DNA from 2 places in the Bacillus sp. N12A5 genome. Region 2 is predicted to be linked to the other one. Evidence: riboswitches for the same ligand, from Rfam matches in the RefSeq annotation. Region 2 holds a riboswitch; the other holds the start of a gene.
The links. Region 2 has a riboswitch for S-adenosylmethionine ahead of MOC09_RS05030 (phosphoadenylyl-sulfate reductase). Riboswitches for the same ligand answer to the same signal wherever they lie in the genome.
Positions count from the first base shown of each region.

Region 1: it holds a riboswitch for S-adenosylmethionine, as region 2 does, so the genes downstream of both, metN (methionine ABC transporter ATP-binding protein MetN) here and MOC09_RS05030 (phosphoadenylyl-sulfate reductase) in region 2, are expected to answer to the same signal.

Region 1 covers NZ_JALAMR010000012.1:109,194-125,642, reverse strand. Annotated here, with positions in the region: gene MOC09_RS14545 (LysR family transcriptional regulator) at 1-524, opposite strand, end outside; partial or broken gene MOC09_RS14540 (SDR family NAD(P)-dependent oxidoreductase) at 658-1,397, shown strand; gene MOC09_RS14535 (tautomerase family protein) at 1,416-1,799, shown strand; gene mdtP (multidrug efflux MFS transporter MdtP) at 1,836-3,452, opposite strand; gene mdtR (MarR family transcriptional regulator MdtR) at 3,454-3,924, opposite strand; gene MOC09_RS14520 (spore coat protein) at 4,084-4,416, opposite strand; gene MOC09_RS14515 (hypothetical protein) at 4,429-4,674, opposite strand; gene MOC09_RS14510 (proline dehydrogenase) at 4,769-5,677, shown strand; gene MOC09_RS14505 (YuzL family protein) at 5,702-5,848, opposite strand; gene MOC09_RS14500 (3-hydroxyacyl-CoA dehydrogenase/enoyl-CoA hydratase family protein) at 6,023-8,392, shown strand; gene MOC09_RS14495 (acetyl-CoA C-acetyltransferase) at 8,403-9,578, shown strand; gene fadE (acyl-CoA dehydrogenase FadE) at 9,593-11,377, shown strand; gene MOC09_RS14485 (arsenate reductase family protein) at 11,486-11,842, shown strand; gene gcvH (glycine cleavage system protein GcvH) at 11,909-12,292, shown strand; gene MOC09_RS14475 (YusG family protein) at 12,349-12,585, shown strand; gene MOC09_RS14470 (toprim domain-containing protein) at 12,663-13,025, shown strand; gene MOC09_RS14465 (thioredoxin family protein) at 13,027-13,347, shown strand; gene MOC09_RS14460 (SCP2 sterol-binding domain-containing protein) at 13,455-13,799, shown strand; SAM riboswitch class I at 13,914-14,020, shown strand; gene metN (methionine ABC transporter ATP-binding protein MetN) at 14,126-15,151, shown strand; gene metP (methionine ABC transporter permease MetP) at 15,144-15,812, shown strand; gene metQ (methionine ABC transporter substrate-binding lipoprotein MetQ) at 15,826-16,449, shown strand, end outside.
Region 2 covers NZ_JALAMR010000003.1:349,632-366,080, reverse strand. Annotated here, with positions in the region: gene MOC09_RS05065 (dihydroorotase) at 1-814, shown strand, start outside; gene MOC09_RS05060 (carbamoyl phosphate synthase small subunit) at 811-1,905, shown strand; gene carB (carbamoyl-phosphate synthase (glutamine-hydrolyzing) large subunit) at 1,890-5,105, shown strand; gene pyrK (dihydroorotate oxidase B electron transfer subunit) at 5,102-5,872, shown strand; gene MOC09_RS05045 (dihydroorotate dehydrogenase) at 5,872-6,807, shown strand; gene pyrF (orotidine-5'-phosphate decarboxylase) at 6,776-7,495, shown strand; gene pyrE (orotate phosphoribosyltransferase) at 7,492-8,124, shown strand; SAM riboswitch class I at 8,269-8,374, shown strand; gene MOC09_RS05030 (phosphoadenylyl-sulfate reductase) at 8,536-9,237, shown strand; gene cysP (sulfate permease) at 9,249-10,313, shown strand; gene sat (sulfate adenylyltransferase) at 10,362-11,510, shown strand; gene cysC (adenylyl-sulfate kinase) at 11,523-12,116, shown strand; gene cobA (uroporphyrinogen-III C-methyltransferase) at 12,215-12,988, shown strand; gene sirB (sirohydrochlorin chelatase) at 12,990-13,775, shown strand; gene sirC (precorrin-2 dehydrogenase/sirohydrochlorin ferrochelatase family protein) at 13,756-14,244, shown strand; gene rqcH (tRNA modification protein RqcH) at 14,282-15,994, opposite strand; gene MOC09_RS04990 (calcium-translocating P-type ATPase, SERCA-type) at 16,115-16,449, shown strand, end outside.

The DNA.
Region 1 (16,449 bases), on a different contig from region 2:
ACATCGGTCACGGAAGCAGCCGAAACAACCACTGGTTCTTCCTCAAATGCCGGATAGGATTCAACCTCAGGATGATTGCATTCGCATCCGATAAACGCGCCATCCAATTCATAACGAAGTACTTTATCAATGAGAAATTGGGTATGCCCTGTGGTTAAAGACAGCTGCACGTTTGGATATTCTTCATAATAAGAAGCCAGAAGCTTCGGAAGCCTTACCGCGGCTGTTGTCTGAGTAGAGCCGATCATAAGCGGCCCGCTTGGTTCGACAGAGGATGAGAGTGCTTTAGCCGCTTCATCCATCAGGCCGATAATTTTATTTGCGTAGTCCAGCAGCAGTTTTCCGCTTGCAGAAAGTGTCATGCCGCGATTATGGCGCAAAAACAGAGTAGTGCCCAGCTCAGCTTCTAATTGCTGAATTCTGGCTGTGACATTTGATTGCACATAGCCAAGCTGCAGGGCTGCTTTCGTAATTGAGCCTTCACGGGCTACCATTTGAAACACACGTAGATCTCCGCTTTCCATTTTGAATTCCTCCGCTCGTTTGCTATCAATCTGAATGATATCAAGTATCTTTAACAATCATTATACGTAACACCAAACCTGGATTACAATGGAATCAGCAAGATATATGAAGCAACAGCAAGGAGTGGCGGCAATGAAGGTCATGAACAAAGTAGCTCTCGTAACGGGGGGCGGTACAGGAATCGGAAGAGCAGCCAGTATGGAATTGGCTAAACGCGGAGCGATTGTTGCAGTGAATTATTCACGTTCGCAATCCGAAGCGGAGGAAACAGTGGAAATGATTAAAAAGGCTGGCGGGCAAGCCTTCGCCATCAAAGCTGATGTATCAAAAAACAGCGAAGTGCAGGACATGGTTCATCGATCGTGAAAATATACGGGACGATTGATGTTTTAGTCAACAATGCCAGTATCACACGGCATATTCCAATGGATGATCTTGAAGCTGCGACAGAAGACGTCTGGGATGAGCTGTACGCTGTCAATGTAAAAGGGATGTTTTTCTGCGCGCGGGCAGTGGCGCCGTTCATGAAAAAAAGCAAAACTGGAGCGATTGTAAACGTCGGCAGCATCGCAGGGATAACAGGGGCGGGCTCATCTATGCCTTACGCAGTGTCAAAATCAGCGGTGCACGGTTTAACAAAATCATTGGCCCATGCCTTAGCGCCTGAAATCAGGGTGAGCGGTGTAGCACCAGGAGCTGTTGCAACAAGATGGTGGGCTGGACGGGAAGAAAAAATGAAAAGCATGATCGGCTCTTTGCCGCTGCGATGTATTGCTGAACCGGATGATATTGCCAAATTGATCTGTTCACTGTTCGAACAGGAATCACTCACAGGCCAAATCATCACAATTGACAGCGGACAGACGCTGTAAAGAGAGGAGATGCATGGGATGCCATTTGTACAAATTCATTTGCGGGCGGGGAGAAGCGAAGTGTGGCTTCAAAAACTCAGCAGGACCATCCACCAATCAATGATCGAAGAAATTAATGTGCCGGAAGATGACTATTTTCAAGTCATCAGGCAATATGAAAAAAGTGAATTTTTTTATGATCCCTTTTATCTCCATGTCGAGCGTACCGATGACCTGATATACATTCATTTTACGTTGAAACAGTCAAGAACAACTGAACAGAAAAAAGCGCTTTACCGCTCAATCGCAGCCCGGTTACATTCCGAGCTTGGTGTAAGAAAAGAAGATGTGTTTATCATGCTGGCCGGAAATCAGGATGAGGATTGGTCCTTCGGGAATGGAGGGGCTCAGATGATCGAATAAAAATACCCCGCGGTTTGGTACCCGCGGGGTGCTCTATTAATGGGAAGGTGATTCAACGGCTTGTGCCGCTTTCTCTTTTTCTTGTTCTCCCGTTTTCTTATTTGATAACTTGATAGGTTTTAAGAACAAGGTGAATACAGCTCCGACTGCGATAAAGATCAAGCCCGTATAAAACACGCTGTGGAGCGAATCCATCAACGATGTTTTTAAAATCGGCACAATATGGGATGAGAAAGCCGCAGGGATTTGTTTGACTGCGTCCGGACTGAACAGTGATTGCAGCAGCCCTTGCGGATTGGTATCAATCATACCCTTTAGCTGGGCGGCAAACGAGCTTGCCTGTGCCGGAAGAGAGTCTAAATACGGCACCAATTTATCTGTTAATAGATTTCCTGATCTTGCATTCATGACGGCTCCCAGCATGGTAATGCCGAATGTTCCGCCGATAGAACGGAAGAATTGGCTGGATGAGGTGACAACCCCAAGCTCCTCCTTTGAAAAGCTTTCCTGTAATGCCAATGTTAGAATCGGCATAACAAGGCCCATTCCCAGTCCAATAATCGCCATAAAAGATGTAGCGACAAGCTTGCTCGTGTCAAGATCCAATGTCGTTAACAGCAGGAATCCGCCGGCCATAACCAGCATGCCTGCAATGATTTGCGGTTTAATGCCGATTTTGTAAACAAGCTGGCCGCCGATGATGCTTGTAATAATCATAGAAATCATCATCGGTGTCATAATTGTACCCGATTCAGACGCACTTACACCGACAATTCCCTGCATAAAGAAAGGAACAAATGTAATGGCACCAAACATGCCGATACTCATAAAGAAGCCGATCAAGTTTAGAAATGTAAACGTTCTGTTTTTAAACAAATACATTGGCAGGATTGGCTCTTTTGCTTTTGATTCTACGATGATAAAGCTGATAATGCCGATCAGTGCAAGAGCGAACAAGCCAAGGATCTGCCATGAACCCCATGCATAATCTTTTCCGCCAAAGCTTAAGGCGAGAAGGAGGCTGACAACCCCGACAATCATCGTGAAAATACCAGCGATATCGAAATTGATCGGGCCGGTCTGCTGGCGGCCCTGCAATCCTCTGGCAATAAAAATAACCGCAATAATTCCGACTGGAAGGTTAATATAGAACACCCATTTCCAGTTTAGCGAGTCTACGATCCAGCCGCCGATTTGCGGCCCGATCACTGAAGCTAGCCCGTAAATCGCGCCAAACACCCCTTGGAATTTAGCACGCTGTTTTCCTGTAAATAAGTCACCGATAACAATCATCGCCATCGGCATCATGATGCCTCCGCCGATTCCCTGCAGTCCCCGGAAGATAATTAGCTCTGTCATGTTGTTGGCCATTCCGCATAGTGCGGAAGCTGCCATAAAAATAATCAAACCTGATACATAAACAATCCGGCGTCCCAATAAATCAGCCAGTTTACCGGCAATTGGAACAATCGTTGTTGATGTTAACAAATAGGCAGTTGTCAGCCAGGTCATCATGCTCAAACCGCCCAGATCACCGACAATTTTCGGCATGGCCGTTCCGACAATGGTACCGTCAAGGGCTGAAAAAAACATGGCAATAATTAAGCCTGTGATTAATAACGTTCGTTTTGATTGTTTGCCTTCACTACTCATTTCATCCGTTTCCTCTTTTCATGTTTTGCTTTTCATCAGTTTCCGCTGCTGCCTGTGCGAGCTTTTCTGTAATATGCGCCGCTTGTCGCATTTCTTCCTCCGTCAAGAAGGAAAGGTACCGCGCCATAATCGCTTTTCTGCCCGCCAAAACCTCCTCGAACTTTCTGTCTCCTTCGTCAGTAAGACTGATATCAATCACTCGTCTGTCTTTCGTGTTGTGTGTTCTGGCGATGAGATTTTTTTGTTCAAGTCGATCTGCCATTAACGTCACCGCGCTTGGCTTAACCTCCATGCGCTCGGCAATTTCAGAAATTTTGAGGCTGCCGTGTTTCTTTAAGCTGGCCAGCACAAACAACTGTGCTGGAGTGACACCATGTTTCTCCATGCTTTCTAGCATTTCAGGCTGTATCTTTTGAAAGAGCGCCTGAAGCGATAATTGAATATCGGACATTAACTGATCCGCACTCTTCATATTCATTTCCCCTCTGTTACATACACTGTATATATATTTTGATAACAAAATAGTTAATGCTTATTAAATATAAATAAGCGTAAATGAAAAGTCAACTGATTTTACACAAAAAAAGGATAGATGTCCGGAAGGAACATCGTATCCCTTTTGCTGATATTTTTATTGCTGATAAGGAGACTGCTGCTGAATGGTCTTCTGGAATTTTTGATAAGACTGCTGCAGTTTTTGGGCATCCTCCGCTTTAACAGAATACCATCCATATTGGAACATGAGGTCATACAGTTTTCTTTGCGCTTTTTGTGACTCATCAAAAATGGATTGAATATCCTGATAAAGAGACTCGTGGCTAAATTCGTGCAAGGCTGTGCAATAAGCTGTTGTCATGTATTTTTCTGTTGTCAGCAGTTCATTGACGAAATCTCTGTCATTCATCTCCGAAGTTGTCGGTACAGGTGTCTGCGGATTGCTGATTTTTTGATTTTGCTGATTCATTCTGGCGCCTCCTTATTGGATGTAGCCGGACTGCTGCTGGCCTGGCTGCAGGTGCTTTAATATTCTTTGATAGTGATCATGATGCATGTGTCCGACGCGGTCGAGTTCTTGCTTTAACGTTTGATCCTGGCACTGCTGCGCCATGAAATGCGCTTTTTTCATCGCGAGCAAATTCCAGTTCAGCATGTCATTGAGATACAAATGGTCCTTTGTCGAAATAACGGAAGGCGGCATTTGGGATTGCTGCTGATTGTCCATTGTGATCCTCCTTTGATTTCTGTTCATGTATAGTTTCCTTCAGTCTGGGAGTTATATACAGGTGATTTTGAAGATGACGGCAGGAGGGAGTCGGATGTTGAGACATGTATTTTTATTCTTATCTCAAAATAAAACACTTACCAAGTTCGCAAAAGCATACGGAACGCGGCTTGGAGCACGAAGGTTTGTCGCAGGGGATACGATTGAATCGGCGGTTAAGACCGTCAAAAGGCTAAACCAATCCGGTTTATGCGCCACAATTGATTATTTGGGCGAGTATGCAGCTTCGGAAAAAGAAGCGAATCAAGTCGCAGAGGAATGCAAAAAAGCCATTCAGGCCATTGCCGAACACCAATTGGATTCAGAGCTTTCACTTAAGCTGACCTCAATCGGGCTTGATCTTTCAGAAGAACTTGCTCTTTCACATTTGCGTGCCATTCTTTCCGTTGCAAAGCAATATGATGTTGCTGTGACCATTGATATGGAAGACTATTCTCATTATGAACAGACACTTTCTATTTACAGGCAATGCAAACAGGAGTTTGAGAAGCTCGGCACGGTCATTCAGGCGTATCTGTACCGGGCCGCAGAAGATATCAGAAATATGCGCGACTTAAAGCCGAATCTCAGACTTGTAAAAGGCGCTTATAAAGAATCTGCGGCTGTAGCGTTTCCTGACAAAAAAGGAACAGACCTTCATTTTCAGAGCTTAATAAAGCTGCAGCTGTTAAGCGGAAACTACACGGCGGTCGCCACACATGACGATGACATCATTGCATTTACGAAACAGCTCGTCGCCAAACATCAAATCCCCGCGTCGCAATTTGAATTTCAAATGCTATACGGCATCAGGCCGGAGCGGCAAAAGGAACTCGCCAAAGAAGGCTATAGAATGCGTGTCTATGTCCCATACGGAACGGATTGGTTCAGCTACTTTATGAGAAGAATTGCCGAACGGCCCGCCAATGCAGCGTTTGTGCTAAAAGGAATTTTGAAAAAGTGAAAGCAGCCGCTGGAAGCAGCTGCATTATGATTGTTCCATGTTATGTTTTTTATACTGCTGATTTTGACTCGTCCGTTTTCCGCCGCCGTAATGCTGAGTCGGACCGGCATCTCCCTTTACGCTCGCTGCGCTGACTGCCGCTGAAGACGGATTTTTTTTCTCTCGCACCATTCCCTTCACCTCCGGGCTTAAGTTTCCCGTCTTTTATAGGCTTCATACAAAAAAATAACAAATTAGCTATTGAAGTCGAACCGGAAATCTTTTAAGATGAAAGAAGAAACGGGTTTCATTTTTTTTGGCTAAAAAATGAATGACTATTCATTCAATGTTCAAGGGGGATATCTCATGCACAAACACATTCGGAAGGCAGCCGTTTTAGGATCGGGGGTAATGGGATCCGGTATTGCGGCGCATTTGGCTAACATCGGAATTCCTGTCCTGCTGCTAGATATTGTGCCGAACGATTTGACAAAGGAAGAGGAAAAAAAGGGGCTGACGAAGGAGAGTCCGGAGGTGCGCAGCAGGCTGAGCCGGCAGGCGGTGAAAAAACTGCTGAAACAAAAGCCCGCTCCCCTCACATCAGCGAAAAATACCTCCTATATCACACCGGGCAATCTGGAGGATGATGCTAAAAAACTGAAAGAAGCAGATTGGATTATTGAGGTCGTAGTCGAAAACCTAGACGTCAAAAAGCAGATTTTCGCTCTTGTGGATGAACATCGAAAGCCAGGAAGCATCGTCTCAAGCAACACATCCGGCATATCCGTGCAGGAAATGGCTGAAGGCCGGTCGGATGATTTTAAAGCCCATTTTCTTGGAACGCACTTTTTTAATCCCGCTCGCTATTTAAAGCTGCTGGAGATCATTCCGATTAAGGAAACCGACCCTGATATTTTAGAGTTTATGACATCCTTCGGTGAAAATGTCCTCGGTAAAGGAGTTGTCACAGCAAAGGACACACCGAACTTTATTGCAAACCGCATCGGAACGTATGGGCTTCTTGTCACAGTCCAAGAAATGCTGAAAGGCGGCTATCAGGTTGGAGAGGTCGATTCGATCACAGGACCGCTAATCGGCAGGCCGAAAAGCGCGACCTTCAGAACGCTTGATGTGGTCGGGCTCGATACATTTGCCCACGTTGCCCGAAATGTGTATGACAAAGCGGATGGCAATGAGAAAGACGTGTTTCGCTTGCCAGGCTTCATGAACGATATGCTGGAAAAAGGGTGGATCGGAAGCAAGGCCGGCCAAGGCTTTTATAAAAAAGAGGGAAAAACGATTTATGAGCTTGATCCAGTGACGCTTACTTATGGCGAGCGGTCAAAAATGAAAGCACCGTCACTGGAAGCAGCAAAACAGGCAAAAGGCACAAAATCCAAAATGAAAGCGCTTATTTACTCGGATGACAGAGCGGGCAGTCTGCTATGGAATATCACATCTCAAACCCTTCTTTACTCAGCTGAACTGCTTGGTGAGATTGCAGATGATATTCATGCAATTGACCAAGCCATGAAGTGGGGATTCGGCTGGGAGCTGGGCCCATTTGAAATGTGGGACGCCATCGGCCTCAGACAGTCGGCGGAAAAGCTTGAACAGCATGGAGCGGATATACCTGGTTGGGTCAAAGACATGCTGGACAAAGGAAATGAAACCTTCTACATCAAAGAGAACGGAACGGTATTTTATTATGACCGCGGTGAATACAGGGCCGTGAAAGAAAACAAAAAACGGATTCATTTACAAGCACTTAAAGAAACAAAAGGCGTGATTGCGAAAAACAGCGGAGCAAGCCTGATTGACCTTGGAGATGATGTGGCCCTGCTTGAATTTCATTCGAAAAGCAATGCAATCGGCCTCGATATCATTCAAATGATCAACAAAGCGTTAGAGGAAACAGAGCGAAACTATAAAGGCCTTGTCATCGGGAATCAAGGGAAAAATTTCTGCGTCGGCGCGAATCTCGCCATGATCCTAATGGAAGTCCAAGATGATAACTTTTTAGAAGTAGATTTTGTGATACGCCGTTTCCAGGAAACGATGATGAAGATCAAATACAGTGCGAAACCGGTTGTCGCCGCTCCATTTGGCATGACGCTCGGCGGAGGAACGGAGGTATGCCTGCCTGCTGCGCGCATCCAAGCAGCAAGCGAAGCCTATATGGGGCTTGTGGAATCCGGTGTCGGCCTTATCCCTGGCGGAGGAGGAAACAAAGAGCTGTACATCAACCATCTTCGCCGCGGCCTTGATCCGATGAATGCAGCTATGAAAACGTTTGAAACGATTGCAATGGCGAAAGTGTCAGCTTCCGCTCAAGAGGCCCGTGAGATGAACATCTTAAAGGAAACGGATCACACTAGCATGAATCAGGACCACCTGCTGCACGATGCAAAGCAGCTTGCCGCATCTTTATACGATAGAGGCTGGCGGCCGCCTGTAAAAGAAAAGGTCAAGGTGCCGGGAGAAACCGGTTATGCGGCACTCTTGCTTGGCGCTGAGCAGATGAAGCTATCCGGCTATATATCTGAGCATGATTTCAAGATCGCGAAAAAACTTGCTTATGTCATTGCCGGCGGAAAAGTGCCGTTCGGTACAGAGGTTGATGAAGAGTATTTATTGGAGATCGAGAGAGAAACGTTTTTGAGTTTGGCAGGAGAGGCGAAATCTCAAGCGAGAATGCAGCATATGCTTGTGAAAGGTAAACCTTTACGGAACTAGGAGGGAGCTTATGAAAGAGGCAGTCATTGTATCAGGTGCAAGAACTCCGGTTGGGAAAGCAAAAAAAGGATCACTGGCCACCGTTCGACCGGATGATCTGGGAGCGATTTGCGTAAAAGAAACACTGAAACGGGCAGGCGGCTACGAAGGCAATATTGACGACTTGATTATCGGGTGTGCGACACCTGAAGCAGAACAGGGGCTTAATATGGCGAGAAATATCGGTGCGCTCGCGGGACTGCCGTACACGGTCCCGGCAATTACTGTCAATCGCTACTGCTCTTCAGGCCTTCAATCCATCGCCTATGCGGCAGAAAAGATTATGCTCGGCGCCTACGATACAGCGATCGCCGGCGGAGCAGAGTCCATGTCGCAGGTTCCGATGATGGGGCATGTGACCCGTCCGAACCTTGCATTGGCAGAAAAGGCGCCAGAGTATTACATGAGCATGGGACACACAGCCGAGCAAGTCGCGAAAAAATACGGCGTTTCCCGCGAGGATCAGGATGCGTTTGCCGTCCGCAGCCACCAAAATGCGGCAAAAGCCCTTGCAGAGGGGAAATTTAAAGAAGAGATCGTACCCGTCGAAGTGACGGTGACAGAAATCGGAGACAACCATAAACCGCAGGAAAAACAGTTTGTGTTTTCACAGGATGAAGGTGTTCGCCCGCAAACGACTGCAGACATTTTGGCAACATTGCGTCCAGCTTTTTCCGTTGACGGAACGGTGACCGCGGGCAACTCCTCCCAGACGAGTGACGGAGCGGCGGCTGTCATGCTGATGGACCGGGAAAAGGCTGATGCGCTGGGCTTGGCCCCGCTTGTCAAATTCCGCTCCTTTGCCGTAGGCGGCGTGCCGCCGGAAGTCATGGGCATCGGACCGGTGGAAGCCATTCCGCGTGCCTTGAAGCTTGCGGGGCTTCAACTGCAGGACATCGGTTTGTTTGAACTGAACGAAGCTTTTGCATCACAAGCCATTCAAGTCATCAGGGAACTGGGAATCGATGAAGAAAAAGTGAATGTCAACGGGGGCGCAATCGCGCTTGGACACCCGCTTGGCTGTACGGGCACTAAGCTTACACTCTCATTGATTCATGAAATGAAACGAAGAAACGAGCAATTTGGAGTCGTTACAATGTGTATCGGCGGCGGGATGGGAGCGGCCGGTGTATTTGAATTATGCTAAAGGGGGAAAAGCAAATGGCGAAAAAAGCGGCTGAAGTACAAAAAGGCGGCGGTTTCTTAATCGAGGATGTCTCATATGACCAAATGTATACACCGGAGGATTTCACTGACGAGCATAAAATGATTGCGAAAACGACGGAGGATTACATCGAGCAAGATGTTCTCCCTCATATCGATGATATCGAAAACCATCAATTCGAACATTCCGTCAGGCTGTTGAAGAAAGCGGGTGAACTCGGGCTGCTTGGCGCTGATGTACCGGAGGAATACGGAGGGCTCGGCCTTGATAAAATCAGCTCGGCCCTCATCACTGAAAAATTTTCACGTGCGGGAAGCTTTTCACTTTCTTATGGGGCGCATGTCGGCATCGGTTCCTTGCCGATCGTCTTTTTTGGATCAGAAGAGCAAAAGAAAAAATATTTGCCCGGCCTCGCTTCAGGCGAAAAGATCGCAGCTTATGCATTGACTGAGCCGGGCTCTGGTTCTGACGCGCTTGGAGCAAAAACAACAGCCGTGCTGAATGAAGCGGGAACGCATTATGTATTAACCGGTGAAAAACAGTGGATTACCAACTCTGCCTTTGCTGATGTATTTGTCGTTTACGCTAAGGTGGACGGCGAAAAATTCTCAGCCTTTATTGTAGAAAAAGAGTTCCCTGGTGTATCCACAGGCCCGGAAGAAAAGAAAATGGGGATCAAAGGATCATCGACAAGAACCCTCATTCTGGATCAGGCTGAAGTTCCAAAAGAAAATCTGCTTGGAGAAATCGGCAAAGGGCATATCATCGCCTTCAATATTTTAAATATCGGCCGCTACAAGCTGGCGGTTGGCACAATCGGTGCGTCCAAGCGGGTAATCGAGCTGTCTGCGGCCTACGCAAATCAGCGCCGCCAATTTAAAACGCCGATTGCAGCCTTTTCGCTGACACAAGAAAAAATAGCGACAATGGCGTCAAGGCTGTACGCAATGGAAAGCTCTGTATACAGAACTGTCGGGCTGTTTGAAGACAATATGAGCCAGTTTACGGCTGATGATCTCAAGGATGGACGGCAAATTGCCAAGTCTATTGCCGAATATGCCATCGAATGCTCTCTTAATAAAGTATTCGGCTCCGAAACGCTTGATTATATCGTAGATGAAGGCGTGCAAATTCATGGAGGCTACGGCTTTATGCAGGAGTACGAGGTAGAAAGGGCCTATAGGGATTCAAGGATCAATCGGATCTTTGAAGGCACAAACGAAATCAACCGGTTAATCGTGCCAAGCACCTTCCTGAAAAAAGCGCTCAAAGGCGAACTGCCTCTATTTGAAAAAGCACAGTCACTGCAGGAAGAACTCATGATGCTTATGCCTGAAGAGCCTGGCAGCGGCGTATTGGAGCAGGAGAAATATATCGTCAAGCAAGCCAAAAAAATCGCCCTGTTCGCCGCCGGTCTCGCTGCGCAAAAGTATGGAAAAGCCATCGATCACGAACAAGAAATACTTGTCAACGTCGCGGATATCGTCAGCGATGTGTATGCAATGGAATCAGCCGTGCTCAGAACGGAAAAGGCCATTGCCGCGCAAGGCGAGGAAAAAGCAGCGCAAAAGGTGCTGTATACAGAAATTTTCGTTCAAGAAGCCTTTAACGAAATTGAAGCGCATGCGAAGGAGTCCCTCATCGCAATGGAAGAAGGAGATTCACTCCGCATGATGCTTTCCGCTCTGCGCAAGCTGACGCGCGTAACACCTAAAAACATCATTCAGAAAAAACGCGAAGCGGCAGCGGGCGTTTTTGAGGCTGAAAAATATATTGTCTGATTGTCCAAAAGCTCCGCGTGTGCGGAGCTTTTTTAAGAAGCACTGTTTTAGGTTTTTAAAACAAACTGTGTTAAAATAACCTCGATTATTTTATTGAGGGGGAAGAAGATGTCGTTAACTTTTTACTGGTACCCTAAATGCGGAACGTGCCGCAAAGCAAAGAAATGGCTTGAAGAGCATGGGAAAGACATAAACGAAATACATATTGCAGAGCAGCCTCCAAGCAAAGAAGAACTAAAAGCGCTTTATGAAAAAAGCGGGCTGGATCTCAAGAAATTTTTCAACACGAGCGGCATGAAATACCGCGAGCTAAACCTGAAGGAAAAGCTGTATCACATGTCGGAGGACGAACAGCTTGAACTGCTTGCCTCAGACGGAATGCTGATCAAACGCCCGCTTACAACAGACGGCGAAAAAGTGACAGTTGGTTTTAAAGAAGACCAATTTGAAGAAAACTGGGCTTAATGTAAATTTTTTTTGAAAAGTGTGGTATCTTCTTATTGTAGTGCTGTAAAAAATGGAGGGATTCAATTGAGCATACCTAAAGATTTGCGTTACTCAGGAGAACATGAGTGGGTAAAAGTTGAAGGAGAAAAAGCCAGAATCGGAATTACGCATTTTGCCCAGTCTGAGCTAGGCGACATCGTGTTTGTCGAACTTCCTGAAGTCGGCGCTGAAATCAAAGCGGACGAGCCATTCGGCAGTGTAGAATCCGTTAAAACGGTATCCGAGCTTTATGCACCGATTAACGGAACTGTCGTAGAAGTAAACGAAGATCTTGATGACAGTCCGGAATTCGTCAACGAATCACCGTACGAAAAAGCATGGATGATCGTCGTTGAACCGTCTGACGCTTCTGAAATTGAAAAACTGATGACAGCAGAGCAATACGAAGAGATGACACAAGAAGACTAAAACAGGATAGCTGGAAAGGCAATTGGACACGCTAACGTTATGGGGAGGTGTCCAATATGGCTTTCAGCAAACAGAAGCTCGATGTCACAAATGATGTGACAGGCCGCTTTCAAAATGGCCGGCTCTCGTTATATCATGATAATGAGATGATCGGCCAAATGACAAGCATGAATGAATATGAGCTTAAGTCAGGTTATTCCTTTGAAAATGAGAAATTTTATAAGACAGCCGATGTGGTCTCAGGAAACGACGAAAAATATGTGGATTGTGACTACGAAAACGGCTGGTGTTAATGTGGGCGGTGAATTTCACTGCCTTCTTTTACAATCTGAACGTTTCAAATTTGACGCGGCAGGTGAAGAAGATGAAGATGGATGAGCTGGAAAAGGTTATGATTGTGGAAGGGAAATCAGATAAAGAGAAAATCGAAAGCGTCCTGAATGAACCGGTTCGCATTATCTGCACAAACGGAACAATCAGCCAGCTGAAGCTTGAGGAATTGGCTGACGAACTTTACGATAAAGACGTGTATATATTAGTTGATGCTGATAAATCAGGAGAGAAATTGAGAAAACAGCTGAAAAGAGAATTTAACGAAGCCTGCCATTTACATATCGACAGAGCCTATAAGGAAGTGGCCGCTGCGCCCAGACACCATGTCGCTTCTGTATTGCTGCGCGCGAATCTGAATGTCCATACTATTTTTCTTGAAAGAAAGTCCCGAGGTGTATAGCATGAAAGAACTCCAAGAACACGAGCTTGAGCACATCGCTGATGATGTGTATCTCCTATATTTATATACTCCGTTTTGCGGCACCTGCCAGCTTGCAAGCAAAATGCTGACAGTGGTGAAAGAAATGCTGCCTGATGTCGCCTTCTATAAAAACAATGTTAATTATTCTCCGACATTCGCAAAAGCGTATCAAATTGAAAGCGTCCCTTGTTTTCTGCTGTTTAAAGGCGGGAAAGTGGTCGAAAGAGGATATGCGTTTCATTCCGTTTCTTATTTATATGAGCTGATCAAACAAAAATCATCTTCTGCATCCCATTTATGACATATTTCTCAACATATTCCAATGAAATTGTCGTTCGTTTTATAAAGGGGTTCTTGCGGCAGAGAGAGAAATGTGTATGTATGACCAACAAATAGGAGGTTGTACATATGGAGAAAGCGGAAGTTTTAGAAGATGAGTATCAGCATCTGTTTTTAAAACCCCTTTTGAGCGCTTCAACATTGCTCATTACCTTCCAAGGAGAAACAGAAGCCTTAACCGTCTCAATAAACGATCAGGGAGAAATGAAAAAAATTTCTCCGCCCCAAACGTCCAACCTGACCTTTTACGGAAACCAAACAGAAATCATTCATTTACTGCACGGAGATATTTCCCTTCAGCACCTGATCCAGAGCGGAAGCTTGAAAGTGAAGGGATCATTCAGAGCCCTGTTAAAACTAGAAGCCATACTTTGGCTGACGAATGGCTTTTTTCAGAGGATTTTGAAGAATTAAAATATAGTAAATTATTATAATAGTAAAAGTTGACATCATTTATTTTATTGACATTTAATCATTCGCCATGCTATTCTACATTAAGAATTTCCGGACGAAAAAGACTATATATTTCTCTTATCAAGAGAGGTGGAGGGAAGTGCCCTATGAAGCCCGGCAACCATCAACGCTGTTGAAATGGTGCCAATTCACACGAAGCGTTTAGCTTTGAAAGATGAGAGAAAGGCATTTTATATAAGCCTTTCTGCTCAAGTGTGCAGAAAGGCTTTTCTTTTGCAGAAAAACCCGGAAGATTTCTTAGAATAGTGTTAAGGCAGGTGATTGCTTTGATCAATCTTCAAAATGTTTCAAAAGTTTATAAGTCGAAACATGGAGATGTCAATGCTGTCCAAAATGTCTCGCTTTCCATTAAAAAAGGTGAGATTTTTGGAATTATAGGATATAGCGGAGCTGGTAAAAGTTCCTTAATCCGTCTGCTGAACGGCCTTGAGAAACCAACCTCAGGAACCGTGGAAGTGGCGGGAACGAAGATAAATGAAGTAAACGGACGGGGTTTAAGAAAAGCACGCCATGAAATCAGTATGATTTTCCAGCACTTCAATTTGCTTTGGTCGCGGACCGTCAGAGATAATATCATGTTTCCTTTAGAAATTGCCGGGGTGAAAAAGAGCGAGCGGATCAAGCGCGCCAATGAACTGATTAAACTGGTAGGTTTAGAAGGGAAAGAAAAATCTTACCCGTCTCAGCTGAGCGGCGGGCAGAAGCAGCGTGTCGGCATCGCCAGAGCGCTTGCCAACAATCCGAAGGTTCTCCTTTGTGATGAAGCGACATCAGCATTAGATCCGCAAACAACGGATTCAATCTTGGATCTATTGTCCGATATTAATGAAAGACTCGGTTTAACGATTGTGCTGATCACGCACGAAATGCATGTGATCCGCAAAATCTGCAACAGAGTCGCTGTCATGGAAAACGGAAAGGTTGTGGAAGAAGGCGAAGTACTCGATGTCTTCAAAAATCCGAAGGAAGACATGACAAAACGATTTGTTCAGCAGGTGACAGAGCCGGAAGAAACAAAAGAAACGCTTCAGCACCTTCTTGATGAAGCTGCATCAGGAAAAACGGTTCAGCTCACATTTGTCGGTGATTCAGCTGAACAGCCTCTGATTACAGAGATGATCAGAAACTTTAATGTCAGCGTCAATATTCTGCAAGGGAAAATCTCGCAGACAAAGGATGGAGCTTATGGCTCACTGTTTATCCATATTGACGGAGACGAGGAAGAAGTGCAAAACGTGATCCGGTTTATTAATGACAAACAGGTGAAAGCAGAGGTGATCACGAATGTTTGAAAAATACTTCCCGAACGTTGATTTAACTGAATTGTGGAATGCGACATATGAAACGCTTTATATGACGCTGATTTCTTTACTGTTTGCCTTTGTCATCGGGGTGATTCTCGGCTTGCTGCTCTTTCTGACAAGCAAAGGGAGCCTCTGGCAGAATAAAGCGGTCAACTCAGTGATTGCGGCCGTTGTCAACATATTCAGATCAATCCCCTTCCTCATTTTAATTATTTTACTGCTGGGGTTTACGAAGTTCTTAGTCGGAACGATCTTAGGGCCAAACGCCGCGCTGCCGGCCTTGGTTATCGGCTCAGCACCGTTTTACGCGCGTCTTGCTGAAATCGCGCTTCGCGAAGTGGATAAAGGTGTCATTGAAGCCGCTAAATCAATGGGCGCTAAAACGTCTACAATTATTTTCAAAGTGCTGCTTCCAGAATCTATGCCGGCTCTGATTTCCGGTATTACGGTGACGGCCATCGCATTGATCGGCTCAACGGCCATTGCCGGCGCCATCGGTTCAGGAGGCCTTGGAAACCTTGCGTACGTAGAAGGATATCAGTCTAATAATACTGATGTTACTTTCGTTGCTACTGTGTTTATTTTAATCATCGTATTTATTATTCAAATCATCGGTGATGTCATAACAAATATTATAGACAAACGATAAGGGAGGATTTACATTGAAAAAGCTATTTTTAGGTGCATTACTGCTTGTATTTGCAGGAGTTATGGCTGCCTGCGGTTCGAATAACGGTGCTGAATCAGGCAAGAAAGAAATTGTCGTAGCAGCGACGAAAACACCGCATGCGGAAATTTTAAAAGAAGCTGAACCATTGCTGAAAGAAAAAGGCTACACGCTGAAAGTGAAAGTCCTAAGCGATTACAAAATGTACAACAAAGCTTTAGCTGATAAAGAAGTGGATGCGAACTATTTCCAGCACATTCCTTACCTTGAGCAAGAAATGAAAGAAAACACAGATTACAAACTTGTGAATGCAGGTGCTGTTCACTTAGAGCCATTTGGTATTTATTCTAAAAAATACGAATCACTGAAAGACCTTCCAGACGGTGCAACAATTATCCTGACTAACAACGTTGCTGAACAAGGCCGTATGCTTGCAATGCTTGAAAACGCAGGATTAATCACACTTGACTCTAAAGTAGAAACAGTTGACGCAACTTTAAAAGACATTAAGAAAAACCCGAAAAACCTTGAATTCAAAAAAGTAGCGCCTGAATTAACGGCAAAAGCATATGAAAACAAAGAAGGAGACGCGGTCTTCATCAATGTAAACTATGCGATC
Region 2 (16,449 bases):
AGGAATGATGTATGAAGCGATGAAACGGGCAGCCGCAATTGACAAAGCGATTGTTGCACATTGCGAAGACAACTCCTTAATTTACGGAGGAAGCGTACATGAGGGGACATTCTCCAAAGCAAACGGGCTCAACGGCATTCCTTCTGTGTGTGAATCGGTTCATATTGCCCGCGATGTGCTGCTGGCTGAGGCGGCAAACTGCCATTATCATGTATGCCATATCAGCACGAAAGAGTCTGTCAGGGTCGTACGCGATGCGAAAAAAGCGGGAATCAGAGTGACGGCAGAAGTATCACCGCATCATTTGCTGCTTTGTGATGAGGACATTCCGGGGCTGGACACAAATTATAAAATGAATCCTCCGCTCCGCAGCGCAGAAGACAGAACCGCTTTAATTGATGGCCTTTTAGACGGAACAATTGATTTTATTGCAACAGACCATGCGCCGCATACAGAAGAAGAGAAAAACACGGAAATGAAGCTGGCGCCATTTGGAATTGTCGGCTTAGAAACAGCATTCCCGCTTCTTTACACACACTTCGTCAAAAATGGCAGCTGGTCGCTGAAACAGCTGATTGACTACATGACAATCAAGCCATGCGAAGCTTTCGGTCTCCCATACGGAACATTACAAACGGGACAAATAGCTGACATTACATTAATCGATTTAGAAAAAGAAGCAGTCATAGACAAAGAGACATTTTTATCAAAAGGAAAAAATACACCATTCAACGGCATCAGCTGCGCCGGCTGGCCGGTCGCTACAATGGCAGCAGGGAAGCTTGCTTATGAGGAAGGGAGACTTGTCAAATGAAGAGACGATTAGTACTGGAAAACGGAGCGGTATTCGAGGGAGAGGCCTTCGGGAGCTTAGAGCACAGCGTGGGAGAAGTCGTTTTTAACACTGGGATGACAGGCTATCAGGAAATTTTATCTGATCCTTCTTACTGCGGGCAGATCGTAACATTAACATACCCGCTTATCGGAAATTACGGCATTAACCGGGATGATTTTGAATCGATTACCCCTTTTGTGAAAGGGCTGATCATCAAAGAATTATGTGAATTGCCTTCCAACTGGCGTTCAGCGTACACATTAGACGAGTATTTAAAAATGAAAAGCATTCCGGGACTGCAGGGAATTGATACAAGAAAGCTGACAAGAATGATCCGCACGGCAGGCGCGCTAAAAGGAACATTCGCTTCACCTGAAGAAGACATCGAAGCAGTGCTGAATAGACTGAACGAAACGGAACTGCCGAGAAATCTAGTATCCCAAGTATCAGCCAAAACAGCATATCCGAGCCCGGGAAGAGGCAAACGCATTGTCTTGGTTGACTTCGGTATGAAACACGGGATCCTAAGAGAGCTAAACAAGCGGAAATGTGACGTCATCGTTGTGCCTTACAACATTACAGCGGAAGAAGTGCTTCAGCTGAAACCGGACGGCATCATGCTTTCTAACGGACCCGGAGATCCGAAAGATGTGCCAGAAGCGATTGAAATGATTAAAGGTGTTCTCGGAAAAGTGCCATTATTCGGAATATGTCTTGGCCATCAGTTATTCGCGCTGGCGTGCGGGGCGAATACTGAAAAAATGAAATTCGGCCACAGGGGCTCAAACCACCCGGTAAAAGAGCTGGCTACCGGAAAGGTCGCCTTAACATCTCAAAACCATGGCTATACAGTGTCATCCATCAGCGAAACAGAACTGGAAGTGACCCATATCGCAATTAACGACGATACGATTGAAGGGCTGAAGCATAAAACATTGCCGGCATTTACGGTTCAATATCATCCTGAAGCCTCGCCTGGTCCTGAGGATGCTAACCATCTATTTGACAGATTCATTGATATGATCGAAACAACAGAGAAAGAAGGGGAAGCGGTATGCCAAAACGCGTAGACATTAACAAAATTTTAGTAATCGGATCCGGACCAATCATCATCGGACAAGCCGCAGAATTTGACTATGCAGGAACGCAAGCCTGTCTTGCTTTGAAAGAAGAAGGTTATGAAGTCATCCTTGTCAACTCAAACCCTGCCACGATCATGACAGATACAGAAATGGCTGACCGAGTTTACATCGAACCGCTCACACCTGAATTCCTGACACGAATCATCAGAAAAGAACGCCCAGATGCTATTCTTCCCACTCTCGGTGGCCAAACCGGTTTGAATCTTGCGGTTGAGCTTTCAGAAAGAGGCGTCCTGGCAGAATGCGGCGTTGAAGTTCTCGGCACAAAGCTGTCTGCGATTCAGCAGGCTGAAGACCGTGACTTGTTCAGAACACTAATGAATGAGCTGAATGAACCGGTGCCTGAAAGCGAGATCATCCACTCTCTGGAAGAGGCGGAAAACTTCGTCAGCCAAATCGGTTTCCCTGTCATTGTCCGCCCTGCATATACATTAGGCGGAACAGGCGGAGGCATCTGCTCGAATGAAACCGAATTGAAAGAAATTGTTGAGAGCGGCTTGAAATTAAGCCCTGTGCATCAATGTTTGCTTGAAAAAAGCATCGCCGGCTATAAAGAAATCGAGTATGAAGTCATGAGAGACAGCCAGGATCACGCCATTGTCGTTTGTAACATGGAAAACATTGATCCAGTCGGAATTCATACTGGAGACAGCATTGTTGTCGCACCGAGCCAAACGCTCAGCGACCGCGAATATCAGCTCTTGCGGAATGTATCGTTAAAGCTGATTCGCGCACTTGGAATCGAAGGCGGCTGTAACGTACAGCTCGCTTTAGATCCAGACAGCTTCCAATACTACATTATTGAAGTAAACCCGCGTGTCAGCCGTTCATCTGCCCTTGCATCAAAAGCGACGGGATATCCGATTGCAAAGCTCGCTGCTAAAATAGCTGTCGGCCTTTCATTAGATGAAATGATGAACCCGGTGACAGGAAAAACATACGCAGCATTTGAACCGGCTCTTGACTATGTCGTATCTAAAATTCCGCGCTGGCCGTTTGATAAGTTTGAATCAGCAAACAGAAAGCTCGGCACGCAAATGAAAGCGACAGGAGAGGTCATGGCGATCGGCCGCACGCTTGAAGAGTCATTGCTGAAGGCTGTACGTTCACTGGAGGCAGACGTGTATCATCTCGAATTAAAAGACGCAGCTGATATTTCCAATGAGCTTCTTGAAAAACGAATTAAAAAGGCCGGTGATGAACGCTTATTCTACTTAGCTGAAGCGTACAGAAGAGGTTACACAGTAGAAGAGCTTCATGAATTTTCCGCTATCGATGTCTTCTTCCTGCATAAGCTGTTCGGAATCGTACAGTTTGAAAAAGAACTGAAGGCGCATGCGGGCGATACGGATGTGCTGAGACGGGCGAAAGAACTCGGATTCTCTGATAAGTACATCAGCCGTGAGTGGAAAATCAAAGAATCGGAGCTTTACAGCTTGAGAAAACAAGCGGGCATCGCGCCGGTATTCAAAATGGTGGATACGTGCGCGGCAGAATTTGAATCAGAAACACCATACTTCTACAGCACATACGAAGAAGAAAATGAGTCTGTCGTTACGGATAAGAAAAGTGTGATCGTACTTGGCTCCGGTCCGATTCGAATCGGCCAGGGTGTTGAGTTCGACTACGCAACTGTTCACTCTGTGTGGGCCATTAAACAAGCAGGCTATGAAGCCATTATTGTCAATAACAACCCGGAAACCGTTTCAACAGATTTCAGTATCTCAGACAAGCTGTACTTTGAACCGCTTACGATTGAAGATGTTATGCACATTATTGACCTCGAACAGCCGATGGGCGTTGTCGTACAATTTGGCGGACAAACAGCGATTAATCTTGCTGACGAGCTTTCTGCACGCGGAGTGAAAATTCTTGGGACTTCATTAGAAGATTTAGATCGTGCGGAAGACCGGGATAAATTTGAACAAGCGCTTGGAGAACTTGGTGTTCCGCAGCCGCTTGGCAAAACAGCGACATCAGTTGATCAGGCAGTAAGCATCGCGAGTGATATCGGCTATCCGGTACTTGTGCGCCCTTCCTATGTGCTTGGCGGCCGGGCGATGGAGATTGTGTATCATGAAGAAGAACTGCTTCATTACATGAAAAACGCAGTCAAAATCAATCCGCAGCATCCTGTATTAATTGACAGATATCTAACGGGGAAAGAAATTGAAGTGGATGCAGTATCTGACGGTGAAACAGTTGTCATACCGGGAATCATGGAGCACATTGAACGTGCAGGCGTTCACTCCGGGGACTCAATAGCTGTTTATCCGCCTCAGTCTCTCACAAATGATATTAAGAAAAAAATTGAACAATACACGATCGCACTAGCTAAAGGATTGAACATTGTCGGTTTGCTCAATATTCAATTCGTCTTATCACAAGGCGAGGTGTATGTGCTTGAAGTGAACCCGAGATCAAGCAGAACTGTACCGTTCTTAAGCAAAATTACGGGTATCCCAATGGCGAATCTCGCAACCAAAATCATTCTCGGTCAAAAGCTGGCTGCGTTTGGCTATACAGAGGGCCTTCAGCCTGAACAGCAAGGTGTATTTGTCAAAGCGCCGGTCTTCTCCTTCGCCAAGCTGAGAAGAGTGGACATTACGTTGGGGCCTGAAATGAAATCAACAGGTGAGGTCATGGGGAAAGATTCGACCCTTGAGAAGGCCCTCTATAAAGCCTTGATTGCTTCAGGCATTCAAATTCCAAACTACGGTTCCGTGCTCTTAACAGTAGCTGATAAGGACAAAGAAGAAGGGCTTGCTATCGCAAAACGGTTCCACGCGATCGGCTACAACATTTTAGCGACGGAAGGAACGGCAGGCTACCTGAAAGAAGCTTCCATTCCAGCGAAGGTCGTCGGAAAAATCGGCCAGGACGGCCCGAACTTGCTTGACGTCATCAGAAATGGAGAAGCACAGTTTGTCATCAATACGCTGACAAAAGGAAAGCGGCCGGCTAGAGACGGATTTAGAATCAGACGTGAATCAGTAGAAAACGGTGTTGCCTGCTTAACATCTTTAGATACGGCAGAAGCGATATTGCGAGTGCTGGAAAGCATGACATTCCGTGCTGATCAAATGCCGGCAGTCAACACAAATCAGGAGGCGGCAGTCACTATATGAAGAAAGCGTATTTGACAGTATGTTCTAACCAGCAAATTGCAGACCGGGTGTATCGAATGGTTCTGAAAGGGGAGCTTGTCCAAGGGTTTACAACCCCCGGACAGTTCCTTCATCTAAAAGTGAGCGAAGCGGTTACGCCTCTTTTGAGAAGACCAATCAGCATCGCCGACGTCAACTTTGAAAAAAATGAAGTGACCATCATTTATCGAGTAGATGGGGAAGGAACAAGGCTCTTGTCGCTGAAGCAGCAGGGAGAGCTTGTGGATGTCCTCGGGCCTTTGGGAAACGGCTTTCCTGTCAATGAAGTCCAACCCGGAAAGACGGCTTTGCTGGTAGGAGGCGGTGTAGGTGTGCCGCCTCTCCAAGAGCTGTCGAAACGCTTGAACGAAAAAGGGGTAAAGGTCATACACGTTTTAGGATTCCAATCGGCAAAGGATGTCTTTTACGAAAAAGAATGCCGGCAGTACGGCGACACATATGTGGCAACAGCTGACGGAAGCTACGGGGAAACCGGGTTTGTCACAGATGTCATAAAACAGAAGAATCTGGAGTTTGACATTCTCCTCAGCTGCGGGCCGACACCGATGCTGAAGGCATTAAAACAGGAATACGCCCATAAAGAAGTTTACCTGTCCATGGAGGAACGAATGGGCTGCGGTATCGGCGCCTGCTTCGCATGTGTGTGCCATACAAATGAAAGTGAGACATCCTACGTAAAAGTATGTCTTGACGGGCCTGTATTTAGAGCTCAGGAGGTGGCGCTGTAATGCTAGAGGTGAAGTTGCCGGGACTTAATTTGAAAAATCCGATCATTCCTGCATCAGGCTGCTTTGGTTTTGGTAAAGAGTTTGCCCGTTTTTATGATTTGTCTTGTCTCGGTGCAATCATGATTAAAGCTACGACAAAGGAGCCTCGCTTCGGGAATCCGACCCCTAGGGTAGCTGAGACTGGCGCTGGAATGCTCAATGCGATCGGTCTGCAAAATCCGGGGCTTGAAAGCGTCTTGCAAAATGAGCTGCCTTGGCTTGAGCAGTTTGATACGCCGATCATTGCCAATGTCGCAGGTTCTCAAGTTGAGGATTATGTTGAAGTTGCAGAGCATATCAGCAAAGCGCCTAATGTTCATGCTCTTGAATTGAACATTTCCTGTCCAAATGTGAAAACAGGCGGAATCGCTTTCGGCACAAACCCTGAAATGGCTGCTGATTTGACAAAAGCGGTAAAAGAGGTTTCAGATGTGCCCGTTTATGTAAAGCTTTCACCGAACGTGGCAAATATCACAGAAATTGCATCAGCGATTGAAGAGGCTGGAGCGGACGGTCTTACGATGATCAACACATTAATCGGCATGAGGCTTGATTTAAAAACAGGCAAGCCGATATTAGCGAATAAAACAGGAGGACTTTCCGGCCCTGCTGTGAAGCCGGTTGCCATTCGCATGGTGTATGAAGTCAGCCAGGCGGTCAATATCCCGATTATCGGAATGGGAGGCGTGCAGACGGCTGAAGATGCACTGGAGTTTCTTCTCGCGGGAGCAAGCGCGGTCGCTGTCGGAACAGCAAACTTTGTGAATCCTTTTGCATGTCCGGACATTATTGAACAGCTCCCTGCTGTTTTGCGCCAATACGGCTATCAATCAATTGAAGAATGCATCGGAAGGAGCTGGAATTATGAAAAACAACCTGCCCATCATCGCGCTTGATTTTGCATCAGCTGAAGAAACACTTGCATTCTTAGCGCCTTTTCAGCAAGAACCGTTATTTGTAAAGGTTGGAATGGAGCTTTTTTATCAAGAAGGGCCATCTATCATTACACAACTAAAAGAAAGAAATTGCGAGCTGTTTTTAGATTTAAAGCTTCATGACATCCCGACCACTGTAAACAAAGCGATGAAGCGCCTCGCCGGTCTCGGAGTCGACCTCGTCAATGTTCATGCGGCCGGAGGCAAAAAAATGATGCAAGCAGCTCTGGAAGGCTTAGAAGAAGGGACGCCGGCCGGAAAAAAACGCCCGTCACTTATCGCGGTCACCCAGTTGACAAGCACATCTGAACAAATCATGAAAGCTGAATTGCTGATCCAAAAGCCTCTGATCGACACGGTTGTGCACTACAGCAAATTGGCGGAAGAAAGCGGCCTGGATGGAGTGGTCTGCTCGGTTCATGAAGCAGAAGCCATTTATCAGGCGGTATCGCCTTCATTTCTGACTGTCACTCCGGGCATCAGGATGTCAGAGGACGCTGCGAATGACCAAATCCGTGTAGCGACACCTGCAATAGCGAGAGAGAAAGGGTCATCAGCGATTGTAGTAGGCCGCTCGATTACAAAAGCGGCAGACCCAGTAAAAGCCTATGAAGCTGTCAGACTCGAATGGGAGGGAATCAAATCATGAAACAAATCATCGCAAAACATCTATTAGACATCCAAGCTGTATTTTTACGCCCGAACGAGCCATTTACATGGGCAAGCGGCATATTATCGCCAATCTACTGTGACAACCGCCTTACGCTATCTTTCCCGGAGGTCAGAAATGATGTCGCCTCAGGCATCAGCAAGCTGATCGAAGAGCATTTTCCTGAAGCTGAAATGATTGCGGGAACAGCAACTGCCGGTATTCCTCATGCTGCTCTGGCGGCTGACCGATTGAATCTTCCGATGTGTTATGTAAGGAGCAAGCCGAAAGCACACGGGAAAGGCAATCAGATTGAGGGGGCTGTTCAAGAAGGCCCAAAAACGGTCGTCATTGAAGACTTAATCTCAACAGGAGGCAGCGTGCTTGAAGCTGCGGCAGCTTTACAAGCGGCTGGCTGTGAAGTGCTTGGTGTCGTCTCGATCTTTACGTACGGGCTGCCTAAAGCACAGGAAGCGTTTGCGAAGGCGGAACTGCCATACTACTCATTAACTGATTATGATACTTTGACAGAGGTCGCCCTTGAAAACGGAAATATTCATTCGGACGATCTAGAAAAGCTTAAAACGTGGAAACAAAATCCCGAGTCAAAAGATTGGTTTAAAAAATAAAAAATAAATTTTAGTGATGTACAGGGGCGTTAAAGCCTTGCTGTACTTGAAAACAGGCCATCCGGCCTGTTTTTTTATTAATCCTATAAAAAAAGTCGGGTTGACTTATGTTAGAATTGTGCTAAAATTTACTACAAATCTAAAAACTTATCAAGAGCGGCTGAGGGACTGGACCTATGAAGCCCGGCAACCTGCACAGTGTGTAAGGTGCTACTTCCAGCAAAATGAATTCCATTTTGAAAGATAAGGGCGCCATGCAGTTCCTGTCTTTCTTTCCGCCGGATTGAAAGTTTTTTATTTTAAGAGGAAAAAAGGCTGTTTGCATAACACAGCCCGCATCACATTACAATTTGGAAAAGACAACCGGCAGAAAGCTACTGTTTGTTTGTCTCCGAAAGGAGGAAAGAAGAAATGTTAACGTACGATAATTGGGAAGAACCAACCATTACATTTCCGGAAGACGATCCTTATAAAGGAGCGCTGTCAGTTTTAAAGTGGGCATACGGCCATTACGGCAATCAGCTAGTTTATGCCTGCAGTTTCGGAATTGAAGGAATCGTTTTGATTGATTTAATTTATAAAGTGAAAAAAGACGCAGAGATTGTGTTTCTTGATACAGGACTTCATTTTAAAGAAACCTATGAAACGATTGAACGGGTAAAAGAGCGCTATCCGGGCCTTAACATCATCCTGAAAAAACCAGATCTGACCCTTGAGGAGCAAGCCGAAGAATACGGTGACAAACTGTGGGAAAGAGAACCGAATCAGTGCTGCTATCTGAGAAAGGTCGTTCCTTTAAGAGAGGCGCTTTCTGGACATCCGGCCTGGCTTTCCGGCCTGCGCCGCGATCAAGGGCCGAGCCGTGCCAATACGAATTTCTTAAACAAAGATGAAAAATTCAAATCAGTAAAAGTATGTCCGCTTATCCATTGGACTTGGAAAGACATTTGGAGATACACATCTCGTAATGAGCTGGACTACAATCCGCTTCATGACCAAGGATATCCAAGCATTGGCTGCGCGCCTTGCACGGCTCCTGCTTTTACTGCAGAGGATTTACGCTCAGGCAGATGGAATGGTATGGCGAAAACAGAATGCGGACTGCATGAATAAGGAGCTGCAAAATGGAACTAGCCGCTATTTTATTTAGCTTGTTTTTCGCAATGAATATTGGTGCAAGCGGCGCTGCGGCTTCGATGGGAGTTGCTTACGGCTCTGGAGCCATCAAAAAGAAAACCTACGCTTTGATCATATGTGCAGTTGGTGTGCTGGCCGGGGCGGTCATTGGCGGAGGCGAGGTTGTAAAAACCATCAGCTCCGGCATTATCCCCGAGCAGACGATTACACTGCCGATTGTTTGCATCATTATTGGAGCCGCTGCGCTGTCGCTCTTTACGGCTAATCTGCTCGGCATTCCTTTGTCGACAAGTGAAGTAACAGTCGGCGCGGTTGTCGGAGTGGGAGTGGCTTACAAAGTATTGTTTGTGAACAATCTTCTGGTCATTGTGGCGTTTTGGGTTTTTGTCCCGCTGTTTGCTTTCGGCTTTACCTATTTGGTTTCAAAGCTGTTTAGTTTTTTAAAGATTGAAATTAAGTCTGCTAAAAAGCAAAAAATCCTCGGCATTGTTTTGTTAGTTGCCGGATTTTTCGAAGCATTCTCTGCCGGCATGAATAACGTGGCCAATGCTGTTGGCCCGTTGGTAGCGGCGGGTGTGCTTGATGTCGCAAAGGGAACTTTGTACGGGGGAGCTTTTGTTGCTCTTGGCGCGCTGTTATTAGGCCGGCGTGTGTTAGAAACAAACGGAAAGAAAATCACGAGATTCTCAAAAGGGGAAGGCATTCTCTTATCCGGTACAGGAGCGGGTCTGGTGATCATCAGTTCAGTATTTGGGATGCCGGTGCCCTTGGCGCAAGTCACGTCATCGTCTATTATCGGAATAGGCATGGCCAAAAACGGTCCGAACGTGTTCCATAAACAGGTTGTTCAAACGATGCTGAAGGTATGGATTGTATCGCCGTTTTTATCTTTATCGATTTCTTATCTGCTTGTATCATTGTTTTTAAAAGCGGATTATTATTCAATCTTTATCATGGTAAGCGTGCTTTTAGCGGCGGGCGGTGCGGTCAGCCTGACGAAGGCCATACGTAAAGAGAGACGCTCTGTCCACGAACAAGGCGGGGGAATCTGATCATTAATCTGAGTAATTTTATATGTTAAATAGGAGGAGATGGATAGTATGAGCTTAGCACCACACGGAGGAACATTAGTAAGCAGAGTAGATGAATCGTATAATGTAAGCAGTATTCAAAAAGAAATCGAACTTGATTTGATTTCTTTTGCAGATTTAGAATTAATCGGAATCGGTGCGTACAGCCCAATCGAAGGTTTCTTTAATGAAAAAGATTACGTATCTGTTGTCGAAAACATGCGTCTTTCTTCCGGTGTTGTCTGGTCTCTTCCGATCACGCTTCCGGTGAACGCGCAAAAAGCAGCGGAACTGTCAGTCGGTGAAACGGTCAAGCTGACGTATGAAGGAGAAACATACGGTGTTATCCAAATTGAAGACCTGTATGTGCCTGACAAACAAAAAGAGGCTGTTAATGTGTATAAAACGGATGATCAGGAACACCCGGGTGTTAAAAAGCTGTTCAGCCGCGGCGATACATATGTCGGCGGACCGATCACATTGATTAAAAAAGCTTCAAAACAGTTCCCAGAGTTTACGTTCGAACCGGCGGAAACAAGACGCCAGTTTGCGGAAAAAGGCTGGGAAACCATTGTCGGTTTCCAAACAAGAAACCCTGTTCACAGAGCGCATGAATATATTCAAAAAACTGCTCTTGAAACAGTAGACGGCTTGTTTTTGAACCCGCTGGTAGGCGAAACAAAATCTGATGACATTCCAGCTGATGTTCGCATGGAAAGCTACCAGGTGCTTCTTAACAATTATTACCCGAAAGAGCGCGTATTTCTCGGTGTCTTCTTAGCGGCGATGCGTTATGCAGGGCCGAGAGAAGCAATTTTCCACGCGCTTGTCAGAAAGAACTACGGCTGCACGCATTTCATCGTCGGCCGCGATCACGCAGGTGTAGGTGACTATTACGGAACATACGAGGCACAGGAGCTTTTTGATACTTTTAAACCTGAAGAACTCGGCATTACACCGCTGAAATTCGAGCACAGTTTCTTCTGTGAAAAATGCGGAAATATGGGAACAGCGAAAACTTGCCCTCATGGCCGAGAGCATCACGTCATTTTATCAGGCACGAAGGTAAGAGGCATGCTGAGAGACGGTGTGCTGCCTCCTGCAGAATTCAGCCGCGCAGAGGTCGTAGAAGTGTTAATCAGAGGGATGAAGAAAAAAGAAGAAGCAGGTGTATCTTAAGGGGGACTGGCAGTGACAAATCGTGATATCGTATGGCATGAAGCCTCTATTACAAAAGAAGAATATCAGAAAAAAAACAAGCACAAAAGCTCCATTCTCTGGCTGACAGGATTAAGCGGTTCGGGCAAATCAACCATTGCCAATGCCGCTGCGAGAGAATTGTTTGAGCAGGGCTATCAGGTGATTGTGCTGGACGGGGATAATATCCGTCACGGCTTAAATAAAGACCTTGGGTTTTCTGATGAAGACCGAAAGGAAAACATCCGCCGAATCGGAGAGGTGGCAAAGCTTTTTGTTCAGCAGGGCACAATTGTCATTACTGCTTTTATCTCACCTTTCCGCGAGGACAGAGAACAGGTACGCCAGCTTGTAGAAGCAGGCGAATTCCATGAGGTATACATTAAATGCGACCTAGATATTTGTGAACAAAGAGATCCGAAAGGGCTCTACAAAAAAGCAAGAAACGGGGAAATTCCGTTCTTCACTGGAATCGATTCTCCTTATGAAGAGCCGGAAGCACCGGAACTTGTTCTTGATTCAGGACAGCATGACCGTGAAGCGTGCAAAAACCAGCTGATCGAGTTTGTCAAACAGCAATTGAGCTAAATATGATCTGCTGTGTTCTTCTCAGATGCCGGAATGCAAGCGAGAATAACATCACAGCGAATGTTCTGGAAGAACTCGAATAGATCGGGGGAAATACGATGGGGAAAGTATATATTGTAGGAGCGGGTCCCGGTGATCCTGATCTGCTGACAATTAAAGCGCTGAAAGCCATTAAAAAAGCTGATGTCATCTTATACGACAGATTAGTAAATAAAGAGATTTTACAATATGCCAAAGAGCAAGCAGACCTGATCTACTGCGGGAAGCTTCCAGATTTTCATACGATGAAGCAAGAAACCATCAATCGGTTTCTTGTAAAGTATGCGCAAAAAGGGAAAACCGTTGTCAGACTGAAAGGCGGAGACCCTTTTGTGTTCGGCAGGGGGGGAGAAGAAGCGGAATGTCTCTCTGAAAACGGAATTCCGTTTGAAATCATCCCAGGTATTACGTCAGGAATTGCGGCAGCCGCTTATGCCGGGATTCCTGTTACTCATCGGGATGCGGGCTCTAACGTCGCTTTTGTAACGGGTCATTATAAAAAAGAAGAAGATTTTGAGGAAAAGTGGAAAGCGCTGGCCACGGGAATTGATACACTTGTCATCTATATGGGTATCAAAAACGTGAAGCAAATCGAAAAAAAACTCCTTGAAAACGGGCGAGACGGTTCTACGCCTGCAGCCTTTATTCACTGGGGAACAACGGACAAGCAAAAATCTGTTTTTTGTACAGTTGACACCCTTTCAGAAACAGTGATAAAAGAAGACATTAAAAATCCGAGTTTAATTGTCATTGGAAATGTTGTAAATTATCACTATAAGCTGGAATGGTTTGAATCTGAACTGAAAAAACAAGATTTAAGCGAGGCGTTGTAAAATGAAACAAGCAATTTTATATGTCGGTCACGGCAGCCGGGTAAAAAAGGCGCAGCAAGAAGCCGCCGCCTTCTTGGAAGGATGCAAGGCGCACATCTCTGCGCCTATACAGGAAATCAGCTTTTTGGAGCTTCAGGAGCCGACAATTGAGACAGGGTTTGAAGCATGTGTAAAGCAAGGCGCCACTCATATTGCAGTGGTGCCTCTGCTTCTTTTAACAGCTGCCCATGCAAAACATGATATACCGGAAGAAATTGCGCATGTTGCATCCCGATATCCTTCAGTCCGCATTTCATACGGAAGGCCGATCGGAATTGATGAGGAAGTAGTCAAAGCTGTATATCATAGAATAAAAGATATAGGTGTTCCGTATGAAAATGCCAGAGTCGTGCTTATCGGGAGGGGCAGTTCCGATCCCGCTGTAAAAAGAGACGTAACCGGCATTGCCAATCTTCTTCAACACATGATTCCGGTCAAGGAAGTCATCCCGTGCTTTTTGACAGCATGTGGCCCGAATTATAAAGAGATTTTTTCAGAGCTTAAAAAAGATGACGGCATGACAACCTTTGTTGTTCCCTATTTGCTCTTTACAGGTATGCTGATGAATGAAATAGAGCGAGAGGTTCAGGTATTAAAAGCTGAAAATCCGAATGTCTACCTCTCTTCCTATATCGGTTTCCACCCCCATGTGAAAAACGCATTTTTAAACCGTGTGAGAGAAACCGCCGCAAACCATGAGGGGCAATTTGATTTTGACGGAGATTCATATGCTTCCGCTGCACATTAGCCTGGAAAAGAAAAAGGTTGTCATTGCGGGGGGCGGCACCATTGCTCTCAGAAGGCTGAAAACGGTACTTTCTGAGGGAGCTGATATTACGCTTGTCAGTCCAGATGTTGAACCGGAAATCAAGGAGTTGGCAGACAACCGCCGCATCAGATGGGCCAGCCGCACGATTGAAAAAGAAGACTATCTCGATGCTTTTTTGATTATTGCCGCGACGGATAATGCGGCAGTGAACAAAGAAATTGCTCAAACCGCTTCACCTTTTCAGCTTGTCAATTGTGTCAGTGAAGCTGAGCTTGGCAACGTGTACATGCCGAAAATCGTAAAAAGAGGGCATGTTACGGTGTCTGTTTCTACAAACGGAGCCAGTCCAAAGCATACAAAGGAACTGGCTGGAAAAGTGGATGAGCTGATTGACGGCAATTTTGTTGCTGAAGTTGACAGGCTTTATCAAGTGAGAAGAAAGAAATAAGCCAGAGCATTCAATGCTCTGGCTTTTCTTTATGGATTCAGCTTTTTTTCAGCTTGATGACAGTATCAGCATCAGGTGTGACAAAGACGGTGTGCTGGCTGTCATAGGTGACGAAGCCGGGCTTCGCGCCGTTCGGTTTTTTGACATGCCTGATTTTTGTATAATCTACAGGCACTGAACTTGAATCTTTAGCTTTCGAATAATAAGCTGCAATTGTCGCGGCTTCAATGATTGTTTGCTCATCCGGTTCGCTGCTTCTGATCACAACGTGGGAGCCGGGAATATCCTTCGTGTGAAGCCAAATGTCATCTCTGGCTGCTGCTCTTGTCGTTAAATATTCATTTTGTCGGTTGTTTTTACCTACTAAAATCGTCAAGCCCGAAGAGGATTCATATGTTTCTAAAACAGGGTTGTGCGGTTTTTGTTTTTTCTGTCCTTTTTGCTGCTTAGGGCGTAAATATTTACCCTCCACAAGCTCCTCCCTGATTTCGCTGATATCTCGAGGAGAGGCGGACGAAAGCTGCTGAATCAGCTGGTCAAAGTATTCGACCTCTTCCTGTGCCAGCCTGATTTGCTCCTCAACAACTGCGACTGAATTTTTCGCTTTCTGATACCTTGTGAAGTAGGCCTGTGCGTTTTCGGAAGGCGTTTTGTTCGGGTTTAAAGGAATGGTGATGGTTGGACTTTCTTCATCGTAATAGTTGATAACCTCAGCCTGCTTATCACCTTTTTTCAGCATATATAAATTAGCAGTTAAAAGCTCCCCGTATAGCTGAAATTCCTTCGCCTGTTCCGAATACTCCAGTGTTTTCTCTAGTTTTTTGATTTTGTTGGCATTCTTCTTCCGTTCATTGACAACAAACCGTTCAAGGTCCTGGGCCTGCTGCTTAACCCGGTCTCGTTCAGCTTTTCCAAAATAAAAACGGTCAAGCAGCTCACTTAATGAATCAAACCGGCGCGCTTCGCCATTTAGATGAGTCAGCTCCAGCAGATAAAAATAGTCCTTTCCGCTTACAGTCGTAATGTTGGGAATAAAGCGGTGCTCTTTTACTTCAGCAAACAGTTCTAGCAGTGCTTTTGGCAGTGTGACTTTGTTGGTCAGGCCCGCTCTGTGAACCGCTTCTTTGGCAAAAAGCGGAGACACACCCGAAAAGTGGTCGACAATTTGTTTATCCAGCCTTCCTTCTTGAAAACTGAGATGACGTAAAATATCGTCTTCTGTCGCCTCAAGCGGTGAGATTTTGTCCTGGGCCGGCGGAAGCTTATAGCCGTAGCCGGGCAGTACAGTACGGTAGCTGTTCATTGACGGTGATAAATGCTTAAGCCCGTCGATGATCACATTTTCTGCAGCGTCTGTCAAAATGATATTGCTGTGGCGGCCCATAATTTCTACATAAAGCTTTCGAACGGTTTCATCGCCAATTTCGTTCCGGCTTTTAATATGAAAAATCATAATGCGGTCTAAGCCGGCCTGTTCAATTTTCTCAATAAATCCGCCTTCGATATGCTTTCTCAGCAGCATGCAAAACATTGGCGGTTCGCTTGGGTTTTCATAAGCTTGCGTCGTGATATGCACCCGTGAATAGCTCGGGTGTGCCGATAATAATAGTTTTTGGTTTTTTCCGTTGGCACGGATGTGAAAAATCACATCGTGTTTATATGGCTGATGGACTTTTGTAATTCGCCCGCCCATCATTTTCTCATTAAGCTCGTGTGTCATTCCGTATGTAAACATGCCATCAAACGACATATCAAAACACCCTCTCATTCTTCCTGCATTCGATAATTATAGCATGAAATGGGACGAGTCAGAATAAGCATGCTTATAGAGTGATATCTCTATATGAGCGCAGGGGAGTGGACGAGCGGAATGAAGTTTCATGAAATGGGACAAACAGATTTACTAGAGGCAACCAACACGTCCATGAAACAAGGATTAACAGAAAAAGAGGTGAAAAAACGCCTCGATAAGCATGGACCAAACGAGCTGCAAGAGGGAAAAAAAACATCAGCGCTTCTTTTGTTTTTGGCGCAGTTCAAAGATTTTATGGTGCTTGTGCTTCTGGCGGCAACGTTAATCTCAGGATTTCTTGGCGAATACGTAGACGCGGTTGCGATTATTGCGATTGTGTTTGTGAATGGCATACTCGGTTTCTTTCAAGAAAGGCGTGCTGAGCAATCTCTTCAGGCTTTAAAAGAGCTTTC